Regions from separate parts of the Erwinia sp. HR93 genome, predicted to be linked through region 2. Evidence: predicted binding sites of a transcription regulator. Region 2 holds the regulator's gene; each other region holds the start of a gene.

Region 1 (3,284 bases), 3.2 Mb from region 2:
GTTCACACGCCTGGTATTCGCACAGGCTATTTAATGTCAGCAGGCGATCCGCGCCCGGAATTGGCGGGCGAATAGCGCAGGCTCCGGTAGCCAGCACCAGGCTGTCATACTGCCAGTGATTATCTTCACTGAAGATTCGCTTAGCCTGTGCGTCTATCTTCGTCACCGCCGTATGGGGGAATAGTTGCACATTACACTGCTTTGCAAACTCTGCGGCGCGCTGTCGCGTCATCGCTGCAGCGGTTTGCGCCTGGCTGATAGCGTGGCTGAGCTCTGGCTTGTTATAGTCATCCGCGCTGTCCGAAGCGATAAGCGCGATCGGCGTTTCCCCGTCGCGTTTGCGGATATTTTTCACCAATTGGCGGGCGGCGAAGCCCGAACCAATAATCACAATTCCGTGATTCATTTCGCCTCCCGCGCCAGTTCATCGAAGACCTCTTTACCGAGAGAGCACTCCGGACACAGGAATCCTTCAGGTACTTCTGTCCACGGCGTATTCGGCTCAACGCCCTGCATCGGCTCCCCTTTTAGCGGGTCATAAATCCACTGGCATACGCTACACTGCATGCAGGGTCCTAAATCGCGCGTTTGCGGAGCCTTATCTGCAGCAGCTGCGGGCGATGAGGGCTGGGCGCTGGGGGCAGTATCGGGCAACGGCGCCAGCGCCCACTGGCGAGCAATATCGCGCCCGTGCTGGCGGCAAACTTCCAGCGCATCAAAATCCGGGCGCCATTTTGCCTTCAGGCTCAGGGACATTTCAAATCCGGCGTCCTGCAAGCGCGTCGACAAACGATCAACCGCCCCGCCGCTCCAGCCGTGGGAGCCGAACGCACTGGCGCGTTTATTACGAAAGCGCAGCCCGGTTAGCTCTTCCAGCAGCCCGGCGACTTTCGGCATCATGACGTTATTCATGGTTGACGTTCCCGCGAGTACGCCTTTAGAGCGGAATACATTGGTCAGGATTTCGTTTTTATCGCTGTGTGAAATATTAAAGATCTTCACCGCTACTCGGGAATCAACCTCGTTGATCCCCTGGGCAATGGCATCGGCCATCATGCGGGTATTATTTGACATGGTATCGTAGAAAATGGTGATACGATCTTCCTGATAATCCGCCGCCCATTTCAGATACAGTTCAACGATTTGCGTGGGATTATCGCGCCAAATTACGCCGTGAGACGTCGCAATCATATCGACCGGTAGGTTAAACCCAAGAATTTCCTGAATCTTCGGCGTGACCAGGCGGCTAAATGGCGTGAGGATATTCGCGTAATAGCGCTGACACTGCTCAAATAATTCATTTTGATCGACTTCATCGTTGAACAGGCGTTCATCGCAGTAGTGCTGGCCGAAGGCGTCATTACTGAACAATACCGCATCACCGGTCAGATAGGTCATCATGCTATCGGGCCAGTGCAGCATTGGGGTTTCAACAAAAATGAGCTGTTTTCCATTGCCAATATCCAGCGAGTCGCCGGTTTTCACTATGTTGAAATTCCATTCCGGGTGATGGTGGTGCCCATTAATTGAATCTACGCCGTTAGCGGTGCAGTAAATCGGGGTGTTCGGAATGTATGACATCAGTTCGGAAAGCGCGCCCGCGTGATCCTCTTCTGCATGGTTAATGATGATATAATCGATGTCATTCAGGTCGATTTCTGCCCGTAGATTTTGCACATAATCACGCGCAAACCTGTGGTCAACCGTATCAATCAGCACATTTTTTTCTTCACGGATCAAGTAACTGTTGTAACTGCTGCCTTTTAAGGTTTTATATTCTGTTCCGTGAAAGTTACGCACTTCCCAATCGCGCTGCCCAACCCAATGAATATTATTTTTTACGTGAATGGCCATCGTTAACCTCAGTAGCATGGTAGAAATATCAATACGTTGCTAATGAGATATCAAAATGCGTGCCAACTTATTAACTTATTGTTTAAAATGAATTTATTTAAAATCATATATAAATATTAAGTCATAATGACTATTTTTATGGTAGTCTTAATGACACTGCGTTTTGTCAAAATGACTACGAGTTTAAACTATGAGTCTCTCCGTCGCACTCCTTGCAAGAATTGCCATTCAGCTACAAACCGGAATTTCTCATCAAGACCGTTTTCAGCGTCTTATCAGTACACTGCGTGAGATATTAGATTGCGATGCTTCCGCTTTGCTTCGCTATGAGCAGCGGCAGTTTCGGCCACTCGCGATTGACGGCCTCTCTCCCGATGTACTCGGGCGTCGCTTCAGACTGGAAGCCCACCCTCGCCTGGAGGCCATTGCCCGTGCGGGAGACGTAGTGCGCTTCCCGGCCGATAGCACTCTTCCCGATCCTTATGACGGGCTAATTCCCGGGCAGGATAGCCTGAAAGTGCACGCCTGCGTCGGGCTGCCGCTTTTTAATAGCCACACGCTTATTGGCGCCCTGACGCTGGATGGATTACGCCCCGATCAATTTGATAACTTCAGCGATGAAGAGCTTCGTTTGATTAGCGTGCTGGCCGCCGGGGCGCTGCACAATGCGCTATTAATGGAAAAACTAGAGCACTATAACGGGCTGCCCGCACCGCTCGCGGCACGAGATGACGGGCCGGAGAATGAAATTAATGAAATGATCGGCCTCTCGGCCGGTATCCAGCAATTAAAAAAAGAGATTGATGTGGTCGCTCCCACCGATTTGAATGTGTTAATCAGCGGGGAAACGGGTACCGGCAAAGAGCTGGTGGCGCGCGCCATCCATTTGGGCTCGACGCGAGCGCACAAACCACTGGTCTATTTAAATTGCGCGGCGCTGCCGGAAAGCGTCGCAGAAAGTGAGCTGTTTGGTCATATCAAAGGGGCTTTTACCGGCGCAATTAGCCACCGCAGTGGCAAATTTGAGATGGCACATGAAGGCACGCTTTTTCTCGACGAAATCGGTGAACTTTCTCTGCCGCTTCAGGCCAAACTGCTGCGCGTACTACAATATGGCGATTTGCAGCGCGTTGGAGATGACAGAAGCCTGCACGTTGATGTACGCGTCCTGGCCGCTACCAATCGGGACCTCAAGCAGGAGGTCCTGGCCGGAAATTTCCGCGCCGATTTGTTTCATCGTTTGAGCGTATTTCCGGTTAGCGTGCCTTCATTACGTGAGCGTGGCGAAGACATTGCGCTACTGGCGGGCTTCTTTTGTGAGCGCAGCCGCACGCGGCTGGGATTGGCCCGCGTCGCGCTGGCTGCGGAAACGCTGACCCTGTTAAAACGGTATTCGTGGCCCGGGAATGTTCGCGAACTGGCGCATACGC
Region 2 (3,284 bases):
GCGTCACAACGGTACTGGTACCTTCTCAGCTCCAGGACAAAAATAAATCCGCCCAGAAAAAGAGCAACTGATCGCGTATGGCAACTCTGACAGCAAAAAACCTCGCCAAAGCCTACAAAGGCCGTAAAGTGGTCGAGGATGTAAGTTTAACCGTACAGTCCGGCGAGATTGTTGGGCTGTTAGGGCCTAACGGCGCCGGGAAAACCACCACATTCTATATGGTTGTCGGGATTGTGTCCCGCGATGCGGGCAATATTATTATTGATGATGAAGATATTAGCCTGCTACCGCTACACGCGCGCGCGCGTCGCGGCATCGGTTATCTCCCACAGGAGGCCTCAATATTTCGCCGCCTGAGCGTCTACGATAACCTGATGGCCGTGCTGCAGATCCGAGACGATCTTACCGCAGAGCAGCGAGCTGACCGCGCGGAAGAATTGATGGAAGAGTTCCATATTGAGCATCTCCGTAACAGCATTGGGCAATCACTTTCCGGCGGCGAGCGTCGCCGCGTAGAAATCGCCCGGGCTTTAGCGGCTAATCCCAAATTTATACTGCTTGATGAACCATTTGCGGGCGTGGATCCCATCTCTGTTATCGATATAAAGCGTATTATCGAACACTTGCGTGACAGCGGCCTGGGCGTGCTCATTACCGATCATAATGTCAGGGAAACGCTGGCGGTTTGCGAGCGAGCCTACATCGTCAGCCAGGGGCATCTGATTGCGCACGGTACTCCCGCTGAGATTTTGGAAGACGAGCAGGTCAAACGCGTCTATCTGGGAGAAGAATTCAGACTGTAACAAAGATGTTCCTGTTCTACGCGCTCACAAATCCCCCCGCCGATGTGCAGTATGGGGGTGTGACTTCAGGGACTAACGTAACGACACATTAACCTGAGGACATTCGCTCTGAATATGAAGCAGGGTTTGCAGCTCAAACTGAGCCAACAGCTTGCTATGACGCCACAGTTGCAACAGGCCATACGCCTGCTGCAGCTTTCAACGCTGGAGTTACAGCAAGAGCTTCAGCAGGCGCTGGAAAGCAACCCGCTTCTGGAGCAATCTGAGCCTAATGGCGAAGTAGATATTCAGGAACCGCGCGAAGAAGAAGAACCGCTGGATAGCCTTGATGCGCTTGAGCAAAAAGACATGCCAGATGAACTCCCCCTGGATACCAGTTGGGAAGAAATTTATACCGCCGGTGCCCCTGCCGGTGCAGGCGCCGACTACAGTGACGACGAGCTTCCTATTTATCAGGGTGAAACAACGCAAAGCCTGCAGGATTACCTGATGTGGCAAGTTTCACTGACGCCGTTTTCTGAAACGGATGCGGCAATCGCAACATCCATTGTCGACGCCGTAGATGACACAGGTTATCTCACTATCTCACTCGAAGATATTCGCGACAGTATTGGTGACGACGAAATAACGCTGGAAGAAGTAACCGCCGTTCTTAAGCGAATTCAGCGTTTTGATCCCGTCGGCGTTGCTGCCCGCGACCTGCGTGACTGCCTGTTAGTACAATTATCGCAATTTAGCCCGGAAACTCCTTATCTGCCAGAAGCCCATCATATCGTTGATGAATACCTTTCTTTACTGGCAAACCATGACTTCCGTGCGCTAATGCGTGCAACCCGGCTGAAAGAAGATGTGCTCAAAAATGCGGTCGATTTCATTCAAGCATTAGACCCGCGTCCAGGGCTGTCGATTCAAACCGCAGAACCCGAATATGTCATTCCCGATGTGCTGGTGCGCAAAATTCAGGGCGCATGGGTGGTGGAGCTCAATGACGATAGCCTGCCCCGCTTAAGCATTAATCAGCACTATGCCGCAATGTGTAATAGCTCACATAACGCCAGCGATAATCAGTTTATCCGTAGCAATTTACAGGAAGCGCGCTGGCTCATAAAAAGCCTGGAAAGCCTTAATGATACGCTGCTGCGCGTAAGCCGATGTATCGTCGCCCAACAGCAGGCCTTTTTTGAACACGGCGAGGAACATATGAAGCCCATGGTACTCGCGGATATCGCGCAAGCGGTGGATATGCATGAATCGACCATCTCCCGGGTGACTACGCAAAAATATCTTCACAGCCCGAGGGGCATCTTTGAACTTAAATATTTTTTCTCAAGCCATGTGAATACAGAAAATGGCGGTGAGGCTTCGTCAACCGCTATTCGCGCACTGGTAAAAAAACTTATTGCTGCGGAAAATCCAGCCAGACCGCTGAGCGATAGTAAACTTACCGCTATGCTTTCTGAACAAGGAATCATTGTGGCGCGTCGCACCGTCGCTAAATACCGAGAGTCTTTATCAATTCCTCCGTCCAACCAGCGTAAACAACTGGTTTGACCTCAACCTGATAAGGAAGGCGCTATGCAACTCAACATCACTGGACAAAACGTCGAAATCACCGATGCCTTGCGCAGCTTCATTAATACGAAGTTCAGCAAACTGGAGCAGTATTTTGAACGGATAAACCAGGTTTATATAGTGTTGAAGGTCGAGAAGGTGGCGCACCTTGCTGACGCAACGCTACACGTAAACGGCGGGGAGTTGCATGCCAGCGCGGAAGGGCAGGATATGTACGCCGCACTGGATGGCTTGTTGGATAAGCTGGCGCGCCAGCTAAATAAACATAAAGATAAACTAAAACAACATTAAATTGTCCGGGCATCTCTTCTTCTGCGGCCCGTCAGAATAAACTGACGGGCCGCAGACGCAGAAAGCTTAGGTGAAATTATGACAAACAATGATTTAACTCTGCAATTGAGTAGTGTCCTTAACCAGGAATGTACCCGCAACAATGTCCAGTGCCAAAGTAAGAAACGCGCGCTGGAAATCGTTAGCGATTTGGCGGCAAAACAGCTTGGGCTGGCGCCTCAAATCGTTTTTGATGCAGTGCTCACCCGCGAACGTATGGGCAGTACGGGTATCGGTAACGGTATCGCCATTCCTCACGGAAAACTGGAAGAAGATACGCTGCGCGCTGTCGGGGTATTCATTAAATTGGAAACACCCATCGCATTCGATGCTATCGACAATCAGCCTGTCGATCTGCTATTTGCTTTACTGGTGCCTGCGGATCAGACCAAAACGCATTTGCATACGCTTTCTCTGGTTGCAAAACGTCTGGCAGATAAAGCTATTTGCAAGCGGCTGCGCGCAGCGCAAAGCGATGAAGAGCTATACCAAATTATTACTGAAGATATTCATAATATTAATGACGGTGAATTAAGTTAAGGTTGTCATTCGTATTGGTTATACGATGGACGGCCATTT
Region 3 (3,284 bases), on a different contig from region 2:
GTAAGCAGGCAGCCTGCGATACCGCAAACGCCGTGTATGCCAAAAACATCGCAGGGATCGTCAACCCGCAGCCAGCGTTTTAGGATTGTCACGCCCCACAGTCCGGCCATCCCGGAAACTGCGCCAATCACCAGCGCCCCACCCGGACCAACATATCCACAGGCCGGGGTAATACCCACCAGCCCGGCTATCGCCCCGGAACAGGCGCCGAGTAGTGAAGGCTTACCGCGGAGCCCCCATTCGCCAAAAACCCAGCCTAAGACGGCCGCTGCGGTTGCCATCACCGTATTAATGAACGCCAGCGAAGCAAGCGTATTCGCCGCCCCGGCAGATCCGGCATTAAATCCAAACCAACCTACGTAAAGAATCGCCGTTCCGGTAAAGACCATCGGCAGGTTATGCGGTTTAAAAGCCTCTTTACCATATCCGGTGCGGCGACCAATCAGGTAAGCGCCCACCAATCCAGCTGCGGCGGCGTTAATATGGACCACCGTACCGCCGGCAAAATCCAGCGCGCCGCGTTGCCCCAAAAGCCCACCGCCCCAAACCATATGCGCAATGGGCAGGTAAGAAAGCGTCAACCATATAACTGAAAAAATGAGCACCGCAGAAAAACGAACCCGCTCAGCCAGCGCACCGACGACGAGCCCAACGGTGATACAGGCGAAGGAGCCCTGAAAGGCCACGTGAATATACTGATTGATGCTGCCCGTTACCGCGGCCGGCGTAATCCCTTTAAGTAACACCCAGCCTGCATCGCCAAAGAAGCGATTGCCTGCGGCGAAGACTAAAGAATATCCGTAAACCGCCCACAGCACGCACACTAGCGCAAAAGTAACGGTAATTTGCGTCAGCACCGATAGCACGCTTTTGGCGCGGATAAGGCCGCCATAAAACAGAGCCAACCCCGGCACTGTCATGAATAATACCAGCGCAGTACAAATCATCATAAACCCATTATCTGCTTTATCCGCCAAAGCCGCCTGCGCAGCGCCAATATGCCCCAGACAGACCGCAGCAGCACACACCAGAGTCACTTTGTTCATCATATTACTCCCGTTTCGAAGGCTATAAAGCAGCATCGTCCACCTCACCAGTGCGAATACGCACTACCCGCTGCAGATCGGTGACGAAAATTTTTCCATCACCGATTTTCCCGGTACGCGCGGCCTGGCTGATAACCTCAACGACGTCTTCAAATTGATCGTCGGCGACGGCAATATCGATTTTAACTTTCGGTAAAAAATTCACGCTGTATTCCGCACCGCGATATAGCTCAGCGTGCCCTTTCTGACGGCCAAAACCCCGCACCTCCGTTACAGTCAGCCCCTGGACTCCGATCGAAGAAAGTGCTTCACGCACATCTTCAAGTTTGAATGGTTTAATCACCGCGCTGATCAGTTTCATCACTTGCCCTCACCGCACTCAAACGCCGTCGAAACGGCTAACATCACAGATAAAGCAAAGGGAATGCCAATGCTGCTTATGTAAAGAGCCTGGCTTATAGCAGTACGGTTAATTGCAGGAGATTTTTGGCATGGCAAGCAGGGAGGGTAAACAGCCCAATATCATTGAAAGCGGCGTGGGGAGCGGCATGCTGTCACAGAAAGGAATCTTATCAACGCACCGGAAAAAGAGTTGCTGGCGGTTACGTAAAAAATAAAATTCCAAAACACTACGGCCGAGCCTGGCAATTGCTGGGGGGTGCCCGCGGGATATTTTTCGGCACATCATAAAAAACCGCACTCTATTAGTGCGCTTTTAACCGGTCTTGCTGCCCTAAAGAGCAACGCCGGGGGAGTGATGCGCTACGTTAATCGTTACACGCAGTTTTGCAAAGCCACCGATTCCCCGTATCTTTGCGCCAGGATGCAGGATATCGCACTGCGTTCACCCCGTTACCCGGCCCTGAGCATGACGCTTCGAGACGTAACGGATAGAAACTGGCAGGATGGCTGCCTCAGGTGCATTCCGTATCCGCCGCAGCCTCATCGTGAAGCTCCTTACCGGCTAGCTGGAGCTGGTACATTTGCCAGTAACGCCCGCGAGCAGAAAGTAACTGCTCATGCGTTCCGCGTTCCACAACGCGCCCGTGGTGCAGAACTAAAATGGTGTCTGCTTCAACGATAGTCGACAGGCGGTGAGCAATAGTGACAAGCGTCGTATGCTGGCGAACGGAGACCAACGCACGCTGAATCGCCTGCTCGGTACCGGAATCAATATTGGCCGTCGCTTCGTCCAAAATTAAAATTTGCGGACGTTCGACCAGCACGCGCGCCAGCCCCAGCAATTGTTTTTGCCCCACCGACAGATTATTCCCCTGCTCGCCCAGGCGCGTATGAATACCATCAGCCAGTGAGTGCGCCAGTTCAGCCAATTGCACGGTTTCCAGCGCCCGCCATACCGTCTCTTCGCTAATATCACGCCCGAGCGTCACGTTGACCAAAAAACTGTCTGCCATCACCACGGGATCCTGCTGCACCATCGCAACGCCGCGCCGTAATACTGAGTGGCTTAAGGCAGGCAACGCGCGGCCGTCCAGCTCAACGCTGCCCTGCGTCAGCGGATAATACCCCATCAATAAATTCGCAAGAGTACTTTTACCACTACCGGTATGCCCTACAAGCGCCACGAAGCTGCGGGACGGCACGTGCAAATTAATATCATGCAGCACGTACTTATTATCCCGATAAGCAAAAGAAAGCGCCTTGATATCGATACTGCCGCTCATCAATGGGCGTTCATCGCGACCATAATGCTGGCGCGGGGCATCCATCAATTCAAATACACGTTCCCCGGCAACGACCGCCTGCTGCAAAATTGCCTGCTGGGTGGTTAGCTCGATCAGCGGTTCATTCAGGCGCCCCAGGTAGCTAATAAAAGCGTACAGTACCCCGACTTCAATGCTTCCTGTTTCGCTAAAGCCGAACAGGATCAGTAACCCACACAAAATTAATGCGGAGAACAAACTCAGCAGCGGGCGCAGCAGAAAGCCATCGAGCCTGAGCGTCTGCATGCGCGCCAGATAATGAGAGCGGCTGGCCTGACCCAGGCGCTCACCAAAGCGCGCCTGTTGGCGGAACTGCTGGATGACACCCATCCCGCCGATTATTTCATTGAAGCCATCATTTATATCTGCCAGAAACGCTCGCACGCGTCGCACTATCGGCGTACTAAAGCGTTGATAGATAAGCATCACGATTAACACCGCGGGAAAAAGCGTTATTGCGACTAGCGCCATGCGCCAGTCAAGGCTGAACATCGCGACCAGCATGGCGCCAATG

Evidence for each region. Region 2 encodes sigma-54, which starts transcription at its own class of promoters, with help from an activator protein. Its sites were predicted from a motif close to GTTGGCACANNTTTCGCTNT; they were not measured.
Region 1: the regulator sigma-54 is predicted to act here: its motif matches at 1,902-1,921, upstream of norV (anaerobic nitric oxide reductase flavorubredoxin).
Region 3: the regulator sigma-54 is predicted to act here: its motif matches at 1,459-1,478, upstream of glnK (P-II family nitrogen regulator).

Annotation. Positions count from the first base shown of each region.
Region 1 is NZ_JAXUDP010000001.1:3,445,472-3,448,755, forward strand. Features, by position in the region: gene norW (NADH:flavorubredoxin reductase NorW) at 1-406, opposite strand, end outside; gene norV (anaerobic nitric oxide reductase flavorubredoxin) at 403-1,854, opposite strand; gene norR (nitric oxide reductase transcriptional regulator NorR) at 2,045-3,284, shown strand, end outside.
Region 2 is NZ_JAXUDP010000001.1:294,421-297,704, forward strand. Features, by position in the region: gene lptA (lipopolysaccharide ABC transporter substrate-binding protein LptA) at 1-71, shown strand, start outside; gene lptB (LPS export ABC transporter ATP-binding protein) at 78-803, shown strand; gene rpoN (RNA polymerase factor sigma-54) at 918-2,354, shown strand; gene hpf (ribosome hibernation promoting factor) at 2,379-2,666, shown strand; gene ptsN (PTS IIA-like nitrogen regulatory protein PtsN) at 2,745-3,245, shown strand.
Region 3 is NZ_JAXUDP010000002.1:79,604-82,887, forward strand. Features, by position in the region: gene amtB (ammonium transporter AmtB) at 1-1,049, opposite strand, end outside; gene glnK (P-II family nitrogen regulator) at 1,069-1,407, opposite strand; gene SFA31_RS18805 (SmdB family multidrug efflux ABC transporter permease/ATP-binding protein) at 1,961-3,284, opposite strand, start outside.